One region of the Streptomyces sp. 135 genome, then DNA from elsewhere that is predicted to be linked to it. Evidence: riboswitches for the same ligand, from Rfam matches in the RefSeq annotation. Region 1 holds a riboswitch; each other region holds the start of a gene.

The links. Region 1 has a riboswitch for cyclic di-AMP ahead of KKZ08_RS28880 (M23 family metallopeptidase). Riboswitches for the same ligand answer to the same signal wherever they lie in the genome.
Positions count from the first base shown of each region.
Region 2: another riboswitch for cyclic di-AMP. It lies ahead of KKZ08_RS23215 (C40 family peptidase); the one in region 1 lies ahead of KKZ08_RS28880 (M23 family metallopeptidase).
Region 3: another riboswitch for cyclic di-AMP. It lies ahead of KKZ08_RS31945 (LysM peptidoglycan-binding domain-containing protein); the one in region 1 lies ahead of KKZ08_RS28880 (M23 family metallopeptidase).

Region 1 is NZ_CP075691.1:6,407,986-6,413,379, reverse strand. Features, by position in the region: gene KKZ08_RS28895 (bifunctional GNAT family N-acetyltransferase/acetate--CoA ligase family protein) at 1-237, opposite strand, end outside; gene KKZ08_RS28890 (HPr family phosphocarrier protein) at 415-696, shown strand; gene KKZ08_RS28885 (GntR family transcriptional regulator) at 876-1,562, opposite strand; gene KKZ08_RS28880 (M23 family metallopeptidase) at 1,756-2,559, opposite strand; cyclic di-AMP (ydaO/yuaA leader) riboswitch at 2,572-2,734, opposite strand; gene KKZ08_RS28875 (pitrilysin family protein) at 2,939-4,324, opposite strand; gene KKZ08_RS28870 (pitrilysin family protein) at 4,321-5,394, opposite strand, start outside.
Region 2 is NZ_CP075691.1:5,113,805-5,119,198, reverse strand. Features, by position in the region: gene pcrA (DNA helicase PcrA) at 1-1,963, opposite strand, end outside; cyclic di-AMP (ydaO/yuaA leader) riboswitch at 2,240-2,396, shown strand; gene KKZ08_RS23215 (C40 family peptidase) at 2,404-3,651, shown strand; gene KKZ08_RS23210 (hypothetical protein) at 3,731-4,084, opposite strand; gene KKZ08_RS23205 (C40 family peptidase) at 4,429-5,394, shown strand, end outside.
Region 3 is NZ_CP075691.1:7,104,949-7,110,342, forward strand. Features, by position in the region: gene KKZ08_RS31930 (NADP-dependent oxidoreductase) at 1-548, shown strand, start outside; gene KKZ08_RS31935 (phosphatase PAP2 family protein) at 704-1,213, shown strand; gene KKZ08_RS31940 (GlsB/YeaQ/YmgE family stress response membrane protein) at 1,305-1,565, opposite strand; gene KKZ08_RS31945 (LysM peptidoglycan-binding domain-containing protein) at 1,770-2,492, opposite strand; cyclic di-AMP (ydaO/yuaA leader) riboswitch at 2,496-2,660, opposite strand; gene KKZ08_RS31950 (NAD(P)-binding domain-containing protein) at 3,296-4,099, shown strand; gene KKZ08_RS31955 (hypothetical protein) at 4,313-4,519, opposite strand; gene KKZ08_RS31960 (fumarylacetoacetate hydrolase family protein) at 4,516-5,394, opposite strand, start outside.

The sequences.
Region 1 (5,394 bases):
CACCTGGTCGTGGTGGGTGAAGCGGCGCACGTCCTTGGCGGACAGCCGCGGGTAGGGCGCGAAGAAGCGGTAGTACTTCGACTCGTCCGAGACCTGTTCGTAGAAGCTGACCAGGCGGTCCGCGTCCTCGGCCGTGATGGGCCTGATCCGGGCGGTGCCTCCGTCGCGCAGCACCACGTCGGCTTCCCAGTGCGAGGGATAGTCGTGCCGATCCTGCTGCTCCGACGGGGTCTGCATGGGGCCAGGGTACGGGTCGCGGGGCCGCCTGGGCCGGGGCAGGCTGGGAGGGATTCACGGGCGGCCGGGGGCGGGGCCTAGGGTCGGGGAGGACCGCACGTCAGGCCGGCGGAGCACCCGCGACGGCATGAGACACTGGTCTAGACAAGTGTGAAACACCTGGAAGGGCAGCAACACATGGCTGAGCGCCGCGTCAACGTCGGCTGGGCCGAGGGCCTCCACGCCCGACCCGCCTCCATCTTCGTCCGCGCGGCCACGGCCGCCGGCGTCCCCGTGACGATCGCCAAGGCCGACGGCAACCCGGTCAACGCCGCCTCGATGCTCGCGGTGCTCGGCCTGGGCGCCCAGGGTGGCGAGGAGATCGTGCTCGCCTCCGACGCCGAGGGTGCGGAAGCCGCCCTGGACCGTCTGGCGAAGCTGGTCGCGGACGGTCTCGAGGAGCTTCCGGAGACGGTCTGACCCACGCAGCACCTTTCAAAGGGCCCACCCTGAACACGGGGTGGGCCCTTTGTCTTATGTCTTATGCCTTACCTGGTGGCAGTTTATGCGGCGACAGTTCACGCATGGAGATAAAGGAACGGCCGGAATTACATTGACCGGCACTTCTCTCGCGCCTCACTTTGTATACGGCACCCGCGTTAATTCCTGAGGCTCACCGTGTTTACGGGATGTTGCACTTCCCTCACCCGGCCTGCCCTCGGCGAGGGGCGCAACCGGTGCGCGGCCGTCGCCCGCTCCGCGTGGCCGGCAGTGAGCATCCTGGCCCGTTCCACGTCCCCGCGGGCCACCGCGTCGACGATCGCCGCGTGCTCGGACCAGGACACCGCGGGCGCGGCCGGGGGCCCTACGACGTACATCCAGGCGAGCTTGTGCCGCAGCTGGGTGAGCAGCGTGATGAGGCCGGGGCTGCCGGAGGCCTGGGCGAGCGTCTCGTGGAACCAGCCGCCCAGCGAGCGCAGATCCTCCCCCTGACCCTTCCGCACGCGCTCCTGGCCCAGCCGCACGAGTCCGCGCAGGACCTTGAGGTGCGCGTCGGTGCGGCGCTGTGCGGCGCGGGCCGCGGCGAGCGGTTCGAGCACCGTGCGCAGCTCCAGGAGGTCGGCTGCCTCCTGCTCCGTGGGCTCGGCGACACAGGCGCCCGCGTGCCTGCGCGTGACGACGAAGCCCTCGGCCTCCAGGGTGCGCAGGGCTTCGCGTACGGGGACGCGGGAGACGCCGTAACGGCGCGCGAGAAGCTCCTCGGTGAGCCGCCCACCCCTTTCGTAGACCCCGGCGACAATGTCGTCCCGGATGGCCGTGCATACCGAGTGTGCGGGAATGCGCATGACCGGACCTCCGCCTTAATCCCCGCGAAACGCGGTCGACCGACGCTCGTTCCGGAACTCTATTGCAGAGCCGCTTAATTTCCGATGGCGGGCCGGATTCCATGGATATCTTTTGGCCAGGCGAGGGCGGGCCGGAAACGGCGAAGGCCCCGGCTCGGGAGAGCCGGGGCCTTCGGTGAGGTACCGGGACGGGTCAGACGTTGACGCCGTGCGAGCGGAGGTACGCCACGGGGTCGATGTCCGAGCCGTAGTCCGGGCCGGTGCGGGCCTCGAAGTGGAGGTGCGGGCCACTGGAGTTGCCGGTGGAGCCCGAGAGGCCTATCTGCTGGCCCGGGGTGACCGTCTGGCCGACGGTGACGCCGAGGGATGACATGTGGCCGTACTGGGTGTACGTGCCGTCGTTCATCTTGATGACCACGTTGTTGCCGTAGGCACCGCCCCAGCCCGCCTCGACGACGGTACCGGCGCCCACCGCGTGGACCGGGGTACCGGACGCTGCGTGGAAGTCGACGCCGGTGTGGCTGCCGGAGGACCACATGGCGCCGCCGGTCTGGTAGCCCGTGGAGACGTACGAGCCGGAGATCGGGGAGACGTAGGTGTTCAGGCGCTTGCGCTCGGCCTCGCGGGCGGCGCGCTCCTTGGCCTCGCGCTCCTTCTTGGCCTTCGCCTTGGCCTCGGCCTCGGCCTTGCGCTTCTCCTCGGCAGCCTTCTTCTTGGCGGCCTCTTCGGCCTTCTTGGCGGCCGCGGCGTCGTCGGCGGCCTGCCGCTGGGCGGCGGCCTGCGCGTCGATGCTGGCGGCGAGCGAGTCGCCCACGGAGATCGCCTGGGTGAGCCCGGTGTGTTCGAAGGCGGCGTCGTCGGCGGCGGCGAGCGCCGGAGCGGCCAGGCCTCCGATGACACCCGTGGTGGTGATCGCGGCGACGCCCGCGACGTTCGCGGTGGTGCGGGTGAGGCGGCTGGGACGACGGTGCTTCCCGGTGGCACGGGTGAACGCCATGAAGCGGCTGATCCTTTCCTTCCTTCTCGCCTACCGGGTTAGCTGACGGGTTCGGAGCAGGAAGGTCTCCTACGAGTCCCTCACCTGACGGCAAGGTGCCCGATTCACCCCAGGGGACATGTGGGTCCCCGGCTCCCCTGGCTCGCGCCGTACGGGGACTCGGCGATGACTGTCCGGTGCCGCGGATGCGACGTACTGCGTGACGAACAGCCGGACCGACGCTAAACGGGCCGTCTTTCAATCGACAAACAGAACGCCTCTTTTGTAGCGCACGCCACACACCGAACAGGCAACCACCCTATGAATTCGGACATATAGGGAGTACGCGACCCCGGCCATCGAAACGGTCGCCGGGGTCCCGATATGTCCTGACAGCTGCTCAGCCGGCGACCACACTCACCTCGCCGATGCCGAGCGCCCTGACGGGCTCCTCGATCTCCGCGGCGTCCCCGACGAGGATCGTCACCAGGTGGTCCTCCGGGAAGGCGCTCACGACGGCCGCGGTGGCCTCCACGGTGCCGGTCGCGGCCAACTGCCGGTAGAGCCGCGCCTGGAAGTCGTCCGGGAGGTTCTGCTCGACCTGGTCGGCGAGCGTGGCGGCCACGGAGGCGGCCATCTCGTACTTGAGCGGGGCCACGCCCACCAGGTTCTGCACCGCCACGTCGCGCTCGGCGTCGGTCAGGCCCTCGGCTGCGAGGGTGCGCAGGACCGTCCAGAGGTCCTCCAGCGCGGGCCCCGTGGAGGCGGTGTCGACGGAGCCGCTGATGGCGAGCATCGCGGCGCCCGTGCCGTCCGGTGCGGAGCGCAGGACCTGGCTGAACGCCCGTACGCCGTAGGTGTAGCCCTTCTCCTCGCGCAGGACGCGGTCCAGACGGGAGGTGAGGGTGCCGCCCAGGCAGTACGTGCCGAGGACCTGGGCCGGCCAGATCCGGTCGTGCCGGTCCGGGCCGATGCGGCCGATCAGGAGCTGCGTCTGGACGGCTCCGGGGCGGTCCACGATGACGACGCGGCCCGTGTCGTCCGCGGTGATCGCGGGCATCGGGCGGGGCTCGGCGGTGCCGCCCTTCCAGGTGCCGACGGTGTCCGCGAGGACGGCGTCCAGGTCGGTGCCCGCGAGGTCGCCGACGACCACCAGGGTGGACGTGGCGGGACGCACGTGCGCCTCGTAGAAGGCGCGCACCGCGGCCGCGTCGATGGCCTTGACCGTCTCCTCGGTGCCCTGGCGGGGCCGCGACATGCGCGAACTCGCCGGGAACAGCTGCCTGGAGAGCTCCTTGGCCGCGCGGCGTGCCGGGTTGGCCGCCTCGTGCGGGATCTCGTCCAGGCGGTTGCGTACGAGGCGTTCGATCTCGCTGTCCGCGAAGGCAGGGGCCCGCAGGGCGTCGGAGAGCAGGCCGAGCGCCTTGGGGAGGCGGGAGACCGGGACTTCGAGGGAGACGCGGACGCCGGGGTGGTCGGCGTGCGCGTCCATGGTGGCGCCGCACCGGTCGAGCTCGGCGGCGAACTCCTCCGCCGAATGCTTGTCGGTGCCTTCGTTGAAGGCCCTCGCCATGATCGTGGCGACGCCGTCGAGACCCTTCGGCTCGGCGTCCAGGGGCGCCTCCAGGTGGACCTCCACGGCGACGACCTGCTGGCCGGGGCGGTTACAGCGCAGCACCGTGAGGCCGTTGGGCAGCGCGCCGCGCTCGGGGGCGGGGAAGGCCCACGGCTTGGCCGTACCGGCCTGGGGCTGGGGGTGGAACTGCATCGTCGCGGCCTCGGTCACTTCGCCGCCTCCTCTTCCTCTGCGGTCTCGGCGGCCTGAGTGTTCTCGGCGTCCTCGGCGTCGGTGGACACCGGTTCGTAGACGAGCACCGCGCGGTTGTCCGGGCGCAGGCGGGCCTTGGCGACCTCCTGGACCTCCTCGGCGGTGACGTCGAGCACGCGCTGCACCGCGGTGAGAGCGAGCTGCGGGTCGCCGAACAGGACCGCGTACCGGCACAGTTCGTCCGCGCGGCCCGCGACCGTGCCGAGACGGTCGAGCCACTCGCGCTCCAGCTGGGCCTGGGCGCGCTCCATCTCCTCCGGGGTGGGGCCCTCCGCGGCGAAGCGGGCGAGCTCCTCGTCGACGGCGGCCTCGATGACCGGGACCTCGACGTCGCCGGACGTCTTCACGTCCAGCCAGCCGAGCGAGGGGGCACCGGCGAGGCGCAGCAGGCCGAATCCGGCGGCGACGGCGGTGCGGTCGCGGCGCACGAGCCGGTTGTAGAGCCGGGAGGAGTCGCCGCTGCCGAGGACGGTGAGGGCGAGGTCGGCCGCGTCGCACGCGCGCGTGCCGTCCTCCGGGAGGCGGTAGGCGGCCATGAGGGCGCGGGCCGGCACATCCTCCTCGATGACCTCGCGCAGCTCCTTGCCGATGCGCTCCGGGAGGGAGCCGTCACGCGGCGGCTGCTTGCCGTCGTGCGAGGGGATCGACCCGAAGTACTTCTCGACCCAGGCGAGCGTCTGCTCGGGGTCGATGTCGCCGACGACCGACAGGACGGCGTTGTTGGGCGCGTAGTACGTGCGGAAGAACTCGCGGGCGTCTTCCAGGGTGGCCGCGTCCAGGTCGGCCATGGAGCCGATCGGCGTGTGGTGGTAGGGGTGCCCCTCCGGATAGGAGAGCGCGGTCAGCTTCTCGAAGGCCGTGCCGTACGGGACGTTGTCGTAGCGCTGGCGGCGTTCGTTCTTGACGACGTCGCGCTGGTTCTCCATGGACTCCTCGTCGAGCGCGGAGAGCAGCGAGCCCATCCGGTCGGCCTCGAGCCACAGGGCCAGCTCCAACTGGTGGGCGGGCATCGTCTCGAAGTAGTTGGT
Region 2 (5,394 bases), 1.3 Mb from region 1:
TCATCAGGGTGATGACTCCGGAGCCGTCGTCCTCCTCATCCGGAATCTGGTCGGAGTCGGCGACGAGCGCGACGCGCTCCAGGAAGTCGGAGAGCGTGCCGGCCGGGGCGGCGGCCCCTTCGTCGCCTTCCGCTGGGCCTTCCGCCTGGCCGTCCTCCTGAGCACCGGCCGCCTGGGCGTTCTCCTGCTCGAACTCCAGCGCGACGGCGGCGAGTTCCTGGAGGTTCTCGATACGGGTCTCGTCCTGCGGGTCGGTCGAGGCCTGCAACTCGGCGAGGTAGCCGGTCCGTTCGAGTACGGCCTCCAGGACGACGGCCGGGCCCGCGCCGGACTCGACGACGGTCCGCAGCTCCTCCATGAGCGTGTTGAACCGCTTGACGGCATTGGTCGAGCGGGCCGCCATTCCGTACGCCTCGTCGACGCGGCGCAGCGCCTGCGGGAAGGAGATCTTCTCGCGCTGCGAGAGCGCGTCGATCATCGCCTCGGCGCGGTCGCCGATGCCCCTCTTGGGGACGTTGAGGATGCGGCGCAGCGGGACCGCGTCCTCGGGGTTGGCGAGGACCCGCAGGTAGGCCAGCACATCGCGGACCTCCTTGCGCTCGTAGAAGCGGACGCCGCCGACGACCTTGTAGGGCAGGCCGACACGGATGAAGATCTCTTCGAAGACACGCGACTGGGCGTTCGTGCGGTAGAAGATCGCGACGTCGCCGGCCTTCGCGTCACCCGCGTCCGTGAGCCGGTCGATCTCGTCCGCGACGAACTGCGCCTCGTCGTGCTCGGTGTCTGCCACGTAGCCGGTGATGCGGGCGCCCGCGCCCTGGTTGGTCCACAGATTCTTCGGGCGGCGGCTCTCGTTCCGCTCGATGACCGCGTTCGCGGCGCTCAGGATCGTCTGCGTGGAGCGGTAGTTCTGCTCCAGGAGGATCGTGGTCGCGTCGGTGTAGTCCTCCTCGAACTGGAGGATGTTGCGGATCGTGGCGCCGCGGAAGGCGTAGATCGACTGGTCCGCGTCACCCACCACGCACAGCTCCGCCGGGTCGTCGCCCTCGCCACCGGAGGGTCCGACCAGCTCGCGCACCAGGGCGTACTGCGCGTGGTTGGTGTCCTGGTACTCGTCGACCATGACGTGCCGGAAGCGGCGGCGGTAGTGCTCGGCGACGTCCGGGAAGGCGCGCAGGAGGTGGACCGTCGTCATGATCAGGTCGTCGAAGTCCAGCGCGTTCGCCTCGCGCAGGCGTGACTGGTACATGGCGTAGGCCTGGGCGAGGGTCTTCTCGAAGCCGTCGGCGGCCTGGGCGGCGAAGTCCTCCTCGTCGATCAGCTCGTTCTTCAGATTCGAGATCTTGGCGCTGAAGGACTTCGGCGGGAACTTCTTCGGGTCGAGGTCCAGGTCACGGCAGACCAGGGCCATCAGGCGCTTGGAGTCCGCGGCGTCGTAGATCGAGAAGGAGGACGTGAAGCCGAGCTTCTTGTACTCGCGGCGCAGGATGCGGACGCAGGCGCTGTGGAACGTCGAGACCCACATCGCGTTGGCCCGGGGGCCGACGAGCTGCTCTACGCGCTCCTTCATCTCGCCCGCGGCCTTGTTCGTGAAGGTGATCGCGAGGATCTGCCCCGGGTGCGCGCCGCGCTCCGCCAGGAGATACGCGATGCGGTGGGTCAGCACCCGGGTCTTGCCCGAACCGGCGCCGGCCACGATGAGCAGCGGGGAGCCGGCGTGCACGACCGCCGCACGCTGGTTCTCGTTCAGCCCCTCCAGGAGCGTCGCCGGGTCGATGACCGGGCGCGGGGCCCCGTCGCGGTAGTGCGTGTCCCGGGTCATGGGCACGTCGAACTTCCCGTCGAACAAGTCGTCCGGAACCGGTTCCGGAGCGCTGTCCTCGGGCGGCGGCGGGGGCTCTTCGTCCGTGGCCCGGGAAGGCCGGAGGTCCGCCAGGAAGCTGTCATCAAAGAGGCTGCTCATCGCCTCCCGAGTCTAGGCGGCCCCACTGACAACCCGCCCCGGGTTCCGGCCACCTTCCTCCCGGGCCCGTCCGGCGTGCGCCTGTCTACGCCTCACCTACGCCACGCCCACACCCGGTCACGCTCCGCAACAGCGCCGCCTGCCCGACCCCGGCGCCCCGGAAAGTAACGGAAATGTATCGGGCATAAGGAACATCAACCTTCACACGCGCCACACGAGTTGGCTAGCGTGCTCCGCGGGCCGCTCGTCCCCCCACCGGCGAATCCCGCCGGGAACGGGTTGCCTCCGCCGAGTCCGACCTGTTCGGAGCCGGGGACCCACCGAAAACCTGGGGTGAATCGGCCCCGTACGCAGTACGGGACCGTAGGGCAACCTTCCGGACCATCCGCCCGAACCCGACAGCTAACCCGGTAGGCGGTCTACGGAAGGAGTCGCCTCCCTTGGCGTCGCACCGCAAGCCGCGGACCCGGACAGCCGGAATACGCACCGCCCCCGCCGTCGGCATCACGACGGCCGCCCTCACCTCCGTGGCGCTCCTGTCACAGGCCGCGCAGGCGGCCCCCTCCGCACCGGCGAAGCCCAGCCTCGAAGAGGTGCGGAAGAAGGTCGACGACCTGTACCACCAGGCGGGCGTGGCCACCCAGAAGTACAACTCGGCCAAGGAGAAGACCGAGAAGCAGCGCAAGAAGGCCGACCGGCTGCTCGACGACGTGGCCGAGCGCGCGGACAGGCTGAACGAGGCGCGCCAGAAGCTCGGCTCCATCGCCGCCGCCCAGTACCGCACCGGGGCCGTCTCCCAGACCGCCACGATGATGCTCGCCAAGGATCCGCAGGGTTTCTTCGACCAGAACCACCTGGCGGACAGGCTGACCAAGCGGCAGAAGAAGGCCGTCGACGACTACCAGGCGCAGCAGGCGTCGGCGACGAAGCAGCGTACGAAGGCCGCGCGGAGCGTGGAGACGCTGAGCGACTCGCGGGACGATCTCAGGACGAGCAAGGAGACCGTCCAGAAGAAGCTGGGCGAGGCGCGTGAACTGCTCTCGGAGCTGACCGCCGAGGAGAAGGCCCGGCTCGCCGCGATCGAGCGGACGAAGGAGCGGGAGGCCAAGCGCAAGGCCGAGGAGCTGGCCCGCAAGGAGGTCGCCGAGGCGGAGCGCAAGCGCAAGGCGGAGGAGGCGGCCAGGAAGGAGCGGGAGGAGCAGGGGCAGGGGGAGGGCCAGGATTCCGGGTCGGGTTCCGGATCGGGTTCCGGCGCCGGTTCGGATGCGGGTTCAGGCCCGGGCGGGGGCTCAGGCTCCGGTGGCGGCTCGGGCTCCGGAAGCACCGGCGGAAGTTACGCCACCAAGGCCGCGAAGGTCATCGACTTCGCGGAGGCACAGATCGGCAAGCCGTACGTATGGGGCGCGACCGGGCCCGACTCCTACGACTGCTCCGGGCTCACCCAGGATGCCTGGAAGGCGGCGGGGATCACCCTGCCCCGCACCACGTGGGACCAGGTGAAGGCCGGCACGACCGTGAAGACCGCCGACGCCGAGCCGGGCGACCTGGTCTTCTTCTACGACGACATCAGCCACGTGGGGATCTACATCGGCGGCGGCAAGATGATCCACGCCCCGAAGCCGGGCGCGAAGGTCCGCGTCGAATCGATCTACTACATGCCGATCCACAGCGTGGTGCGCCCGGCGTAGCCGCGGAAGGTCACCCTCTACGCGCGCGTGGCCCGCACTCCCGAAGGAGCGCGGGCCACGCGCGTAACCGGTTCGGGGATCAGGTCCACAGCACGGCGATGAAGACGTTCGCCGTGGTCAGCAGCCCCACCGCGCCGAACACACCCTTGTCGATCTTCTCCTCGTCCCGCTTCACATAGACCAGCGCGAGGATCACGATCAGCACGGCCATCTTGATGCCGATCTTGACGTTGTTGACCGCGTTGCCGTCCGCCTGGTTGAGACCCACGAGGGCGACGCCGGTGACGAGCATGATCAGCGCGCCGTGCAGCATCGCGGGACCGAAGCGGGCTGCGCCCTGGCCCATCTGCTTCATCTGGGTCAGGAAGCCGCCCAGGAGCGAGGCGATGCCGATGATGTGCAGGCCGACGAAGAGATGGATGAGTACGTCCATGGGGCCGGAGCCTAGCCCGGACCCGTACCGCTCCCCGCAGGCGGCCCCATAGCACCCTCCGCCGGGCCACCAGGGCGCGAACCGTCACATTGGTCACGGTCGCCCGCCAAGCCGTCACCGACCCGTCAGCAGCGCGGACAGGCGCAGTAACGATTCCGACCTTCTCCGGCAGTTGCGCACAATCCGCCTCCACGCCGTGACGCCCACGTTTAGCGTCCTCACCAGGTGACCGGCTCCCCACCGCCGCCCCGCTCAGGGCGGCAGTCGGCCACCACCGCCGAGAAACCCGGCGGCGGCCCGCTCCCCCTTTGCGGGCCGCCGCCGGCCAGGTAAGGAGCTCCTCCGTGGCAGCGCACCGCAAGCCCAGACAGCGCTCGCTCAGCGGCCACACGGCCCGCACCGCCGCCACCCTCGCCCTCGCGGCAGCCGCCTCGGTGACCGCGCTCGACGGCTCCGGGCACGCGGATCCCCGGCCCGGCCCCGCCGAGGTGAAGTCCAGGGTCGACGCGCTCTACCGCGAGGCGGAGATCGCCACCGAGAAGTACAACGGCGCGAAGGAGAAGGCCGAGAAGGCCGAGGAGTCGCTCGGCGAGCTGCGCGACGAGGCGGCCCGCAAGGCGGAGAAACTCAATGCCGCCCGCAACAGCCTGGGTTCGTACGCGACAGCGCAGTACCGCGCGGGCGGCATCGACCCCTCCATGCAGCTCGCGCTCTCCTCGGACCCCGATCAGTTCCTGGACCGCGCCTCTCTCGCCGACCGGGCGGGCAGCCGCCAGGCCGCGGCCATCGGCGGCGTACGCAAGAGGCTCCGGGAGTTCGACCAGCTGCGTACCGAGGCTGACGACCGTCTGGCCACCCTCCGCGCACGCCAGGCGGACCTGAAGAAGCACAAGAAGACCGTCACCGGCAAGCTCGGCGAGGCCAAGCGGCTGCTGGCCCGGCTCACCGAGGAACAGCGCGTGGAGTTCGCGAGGCTCGCGGACGAGGACCAGGGCGGTCACAGCGGCCGGGCCGACCGTTCCAAGGCCCGTGACACACCCCCGAGCGGCGCTGCCAAGGCCCCCAACGCCCGCGCCGCCACCGCCGTTTCCTACGCGTACAAAGCCATCGGCAGCCCCTACGTGTGGGGCGCGACGGGCCCGAGCGCCTTCGACTGCTCAGGGCTGATCCAGGCCGCGTACCGCTCGGCGGGTGTGTCGCTGCCCCGCACCACCTACGCCCAGATCGCGGCGGGCGAGCGTATCCCGCGCTCCGCTTTGCGCCCCGGTGACCTGGTGTTCTTCTACTCGGGCATCACCCACGTCGGCATG
Region 3 (5,394 bases), 700 kb from region 1:
CGGCCGGTTACCCCTCCGTGGTGGAGACCGCGCTGCGCGTCATCCGCGAGGTCGGTGTGCGGTCCGGGCAGACGCTGCTGGTCAGCGGCGCGTCCGGGGGAGTCGGATCGGCGGTCCTCCAGATCGCCCGCGACCGGGGCATCGCCGTGATCGGCACGGCGGGGGCCGCGAACCAGGACTATCTGCGCGGCCTGGGGGCTCGCGCCACGACGTACGGCGAGGGCTGGGTGGAGCGGGTGCGGCGGCTCGGCCCTGTCGACGCGGCTCTGGATCTGGCCGGATCGGGCGTCATCCGCGAACTCGTCGAGCTGACCGGGGACCCGCGGAAGGTGCTCTCGATCGCCGATCTCGGCGCGCCGGAGTTCGGTGTCCGGTTCTCCGGCGTGGCCGGGAGCGTGCCGGAAGCGCTCGTCGAAGCCGCCGGCCTCATCTCTCGGGGCAAGCTCCACATCCCGGTCGAGAAGTCGTACCCGCTCGCCGAGGCCGCGGCGGCACACGTCGACAGCCAGGCCGGTCACGCCCGCGGGCGCCGGGTCCTGGTCGTCTGAGTCCTGATCGCCGGAGGGCCGACCGGCTCGGCCAGTCGGCTTCGTGTGACCGGACCGGTCGGCTTCAAGTGATCAAGAGCTGCGTATCTTCCGGCGTTACGGGATACCTGGTGCGCATGAAGTTGCTGACGGTTGTGAGTGAGGTCGATCGAGTGGTGACGCAGCAGGTGGCCCGGCGCGTCGCGCCGGGTGTGGGCAAGGTGCTCTCCGGGGTGGAGGAGGCGGCGGAGAGCACGAAGCTGTGGTGCGGGGCCGCCGTCGCGATGGCGTGCGTGGGCGGGTGGCGCGGCCGTACCGCGGCCGTGGCCGGTCTCGCCGCCATGACGGTGGCGCAGCTGGTGTCGAACGGCGTGTGCAAGCAGCTGGCCGACCGGCCCCGGCCCCCCAAGGAGTGGTTCCCGCACGACGAGGCCGACGACCGCCCCGACTCCTCCTCCTTCCCCTCCGGGCACACCGCGGCGGCGGTCGGATTCACCGCCGCCGTCCTCCCTGTCTGGCCGGCCGCCGGCCTCGTCTGCGCGGTACCGGCGGCGATGGTGGCGGTCGAACGCGTGCAGAGCGGCGCCCACTACCCAAGCGATGTCGTCGCCGGCGCCGCCATCGGCCTGGCCGGCGCCTGGCTGGTCCGGCAGACTCCCCGCCTTGCCCTGCGCCACTGGACGTAGGAGGCGCGGGGCGTCGGCACGAGCCGAGACGAAGGCCCCCGGCGCGGTGCGCCGGGGGCCTTCGTCGAAGGGGACGGGATGTAGGACGGGATCAAGCGTGTCGTCGGGCCCACAGAGGGGTGACGAAGGAGATGAGGACGGCGGCGACGCCGATCTGGAAGACGTGCCGGATCCAGTCGATGCCGCCGGTGTCGCGAACGCCGAAGGCGCTGGCGAGAGCGTTGCCGACCACGGCGCCCACGATGCCGAGGAGAACCGTCAGCCACAGGGGAATGGGCTGACGCCCCGGCAGAACGAGCTTGGCCAGCAGGCCGATGATGAGTCCCGCGATGATGGCCCAGAGGAACGACACGACAACTCCTTCGTTTACTTCTGTCTACGGTTCCGACTGTCTACGGTTCCGATCTTCGGTTCCGATCTTTCGGCTACCAACGTCCACGTGCCCGGCAATCCGCGGCCCATTCCTCTCCCGTCCGCCCCGCCGCGCGGAACGGGCATGCCGTGAGCCCCGGCACACCACGTGTCCGGGGCTCACGGCATGTCAGAGGGGCGCGGTCTAGTACGGGCCGTTCACGTTGTCGATCGAGCCGTACCGGTCGGCCGCGTAGTTGCAGGCGGCGGTGATGTTGGCGACCGGGTCGTAGCTGTCCGTCGAGGTGCCGGGCACGTGGTACGCCTCGAAGGTGGGGGCGATGACCTGGAGGAGGCCCTTCGACGGGGTTCCGGCGACGGCGTTGGAGTCCCAGTTGTTGATGGCCCACGGGTTGCCGGAGGACTCGCGCATGACGTTGCGGTGGATTCCCTCGTACGTGCCGGGAATGCCGTGCTGCGCCATGATGTCGAGCGACTCCCGGATCCAGCCGTCGAGGTTGTCGCTGTAGGACTTCTTCGCCGGGGCGGCGGCGGTCTTGACGGAAGCCGGGGAAGCGGTCGCCTTCTTCGCGGGCTCGGCGGCGTTCTTCTTGCCGAGGGTGAGCTTGAGACCGGGGTGGATCAGCTTCGGGTCGTCACCGAGGACGCTGCGATTGTCCTCGTAGAGCTTTTTCCAGCCGCCGCTCAAGGAATGCTCCCGGGCGATCTTGGAAAGGGAGTCACCCGCGACGACTACGTGGGTGTTCGGGGCGGCGGCGGGCTTGACGGCCGTAGGGGCCTGAGCCGCGTGGGCAGTGGTCGCGCCGAGCACCGGCAGGACGAGCACGGCTCCGCCCGTTCCCGCGGCGGCGATGCCCCGGGTGAGTGAGCGGGACTTGGGACGGCGGTGCTTTCCCTTTGCAGGCATGACGAATTTCCTCTCCGTCGCCTACGAGGTGAGCTGTCGGGTTCGGACGGGAGATGTCCGGTCGCACTGGGCATGCGACTTCACCCCTAGCCGTTCCGGAAACCGGATCGGCGGCTTACCTGGTTCCCCCGCTCCTGCCGTGCGTGAGTGAGTAAGTGGGTGGGTGTAACGGCTTCCGGACAGCGGCAGGATTCGGCGTTCCATCCGGTTCGACGGTGACATTAAGCGAGAAAGGCCGGAGGTAACAAGGCCCGAATTCGCAGCGGCAATGCGAGAGGCCGGTTCGTGGAGATCAAATTCCCTTGGCCCTCTTTGATCCAAAACTCAACTCTCTGTCCGCAGAACGGGAATGTGGTCCGAGGTCTTCGGTACGTGCGAAAGCCGGCGTGACCCATTTCACGGAGAGGTGCAGGTTAAATGCCGCTCGTCGCGTCAAATCGGGCATATCGCGACGCTCGATGATGCCGGTAGGCGGAGGTCGTGTGGATGTGGATGTGGATGTGGACCCGGGTATGGAAAGAGCGGCCATTGCCGGAGAAGGGGTAGGCGGCTACTCCGTTAGTGGCGGTACGCGTCCCGTCCTCGTCCGGGGGCGACCGCCACCTCGGCGAGCACCGCCTCGGACATCCGCAACTCCACGCCGTAGGTTACGCGTTGGCGGTCCGCGCGATCGAACAAGGAGGGGATATGGGCGAGGTCACCGCGCCGTGGGGAACTTCGTACGCACCGCATGACCGACCCCAGCGCGGCAGCGCCACGTACCCCGAAGGAAGAACGTAAAGAAGGAACAACGGAGGAAGAACGTGGAGGCAGAAGCAGTGAAGCGCATCGGTGTCATCGGAGTCGGTGAGATCGGCCGGGCCATCGTGACGGGGTTGTGTGACGGGGGTGACAGGTCGCCAGAGGTGTTCCTCTCGCCCCGGGGAGCCCGCACGGCGGCGGAGTTGTCCGCGCGCTTTCCGGGCGTACAGGTCTGCGCCGGCAATCAGGAGGTCGTCGACCGCTCGGAGCTCGTGATCATCGCCGTACGCCGTCAGGACCGGCACGAAGCTCTGGCCGGCCTCAAGGTGGACGACGACAAGGTCGTGGTCAACGTGATGGCCGGCGTCACCCACGACGAGCTGCGCCGCACCCTGGCCACCGACGCCCCGCTCGTACGGGCCATCCCCCTGCCCGCCATACGCGAACGCCGCTCCGTCACGGTGACGCACCCGACGCAGCCGGCGGTGGACGCGTTCTTCGAGCGCCTGGGCGGGGTGCTGCCCGTCGCGGACGAGGCGGCCTTCGACGTCTTCTCCGCGCTGACGGGGACGCTGACCACCCATTACGCGTATCTCGCCACGCTCGCGTCGTGGGCCGTCGACCAGGGCATCGCCGCAGGCGACGCCGAACGCTACCTCCGCGGACTCTTCCAGGGCGTCGGCCGCTCCCTGGGCGACGAGACCCGCTCCCTGCACCGGCTCGCCGCCGACCACGAGACTCCGAACGGAAACAACGAACGCATCCGCACCACGTGGTTCGACCCGGCCAACTCCGACGCCCTCCGCAAGGCCCTCGACGGCCTGCTCGCCGATCTGAGGCAGCCCGGCGGCGAGGAGGCGCCATAACCGCCGGGTGCCTCTTCTGGCTTGTCCCGGACGGCAGTTGGCCGATACCAGGAGCGGTCATGTCCTGACCGATTCGGTGGTACGCATCCAGCGTCGCGACAGCCCCGTGCACAGCGCGGCACTCGCCGGTGAGTCACTGCCGGGACCGCAGTCCCCGCCGCGAACCACGGCTCGGAGGGCGTCGCGACCCGGGAGCCAGGAGGCCTGTCTCGCCTACTGGCGCGTTACGTTGGCCGACCTGCCGTCGAGCGCCGAGCCGCCGGCCGATCTGCCGAGGCCTGCCGTCCACGCCCAGCGGTGCGGGACCGTCTTCCTGGACGTGGCCGCCGACGACGGACGAGCCCTGGGCGGCGCCTGGCCGTGAGCGGCACCCGTGACGACGACCTTGCCGAGCAGCCACTTGGGGCACAGGTCGCTCACGGCCGCTCACGGCCGCGCCGTCGGCCGGTCGGCAGGGACACGGGCTCCGCCCCGGGGACGACGGTGTTCGTGAGCGTGCCGATGCCCTCCACCGTGAGGGTGACGGTGTCGCCGGGCTTCAGTGGCGCAGGGGTCTGCCCGCCGCGCCGACCCCACAGTTCGGCCAGGCAGCCGCCGTTGCCGCAGGTGCCCGAGCCGAGGACGTCACCCGGGACGACGCGGGTGCCGCGCGAGGCGTAGGCGGTCATCTCCTCGAAGGTCCAGCTCATGTTGGACAGCAGGTCCTCGCCGACCTTCCCGCCGTTGACCTCGGCGGTCAGGGCCAGGCGCAGGAAGCCCTCGGAGTCCCGGTACGGTTCCAGCTCGTCGGCGGTGACCAGGTACGGGCCGAGGGTGGTGGCGGTGTCCTTGCCCTTGCAGGGGCCGAGGCCGACCTTCACCTCCGCGCCCTGAAGGTCCCGCGCCGACCAGTCGTTGAAGACCGTGTAGCCGACGATGTGGTGGCGGGCTTCCTCGGGCGTGAGGTCCCGGCCCTCCCGCCCGATCACCGCGCCCACCTCCAGCTCGAAGTCCAGCACGGCCGACCCCGGCGGCACCGGGACGCCGTCCCCGTGGCCGTAGATCGCGTGCGGGTTGGTGAAGTAGAAGGTCGGGGCCGCGTACCACTGCTCGGGGACACCGCCGGTGCCCTCCACGGCGCGGCGCACCCCTTCGACGTGCTCCTCGAAGGTCACGAAGTCCCGTACCGAGGCGGGCTGGAGCGGGGCCAGCAGCCGTACCCGGGAGACGTGCGGGCCGGGGGTTGCGTCGAGGGCCGCCGCGCCCGCGGCGAGCAGCCCGGGGAGCCCGCCGGTCTCCTGGACCAGTGCGGTGAG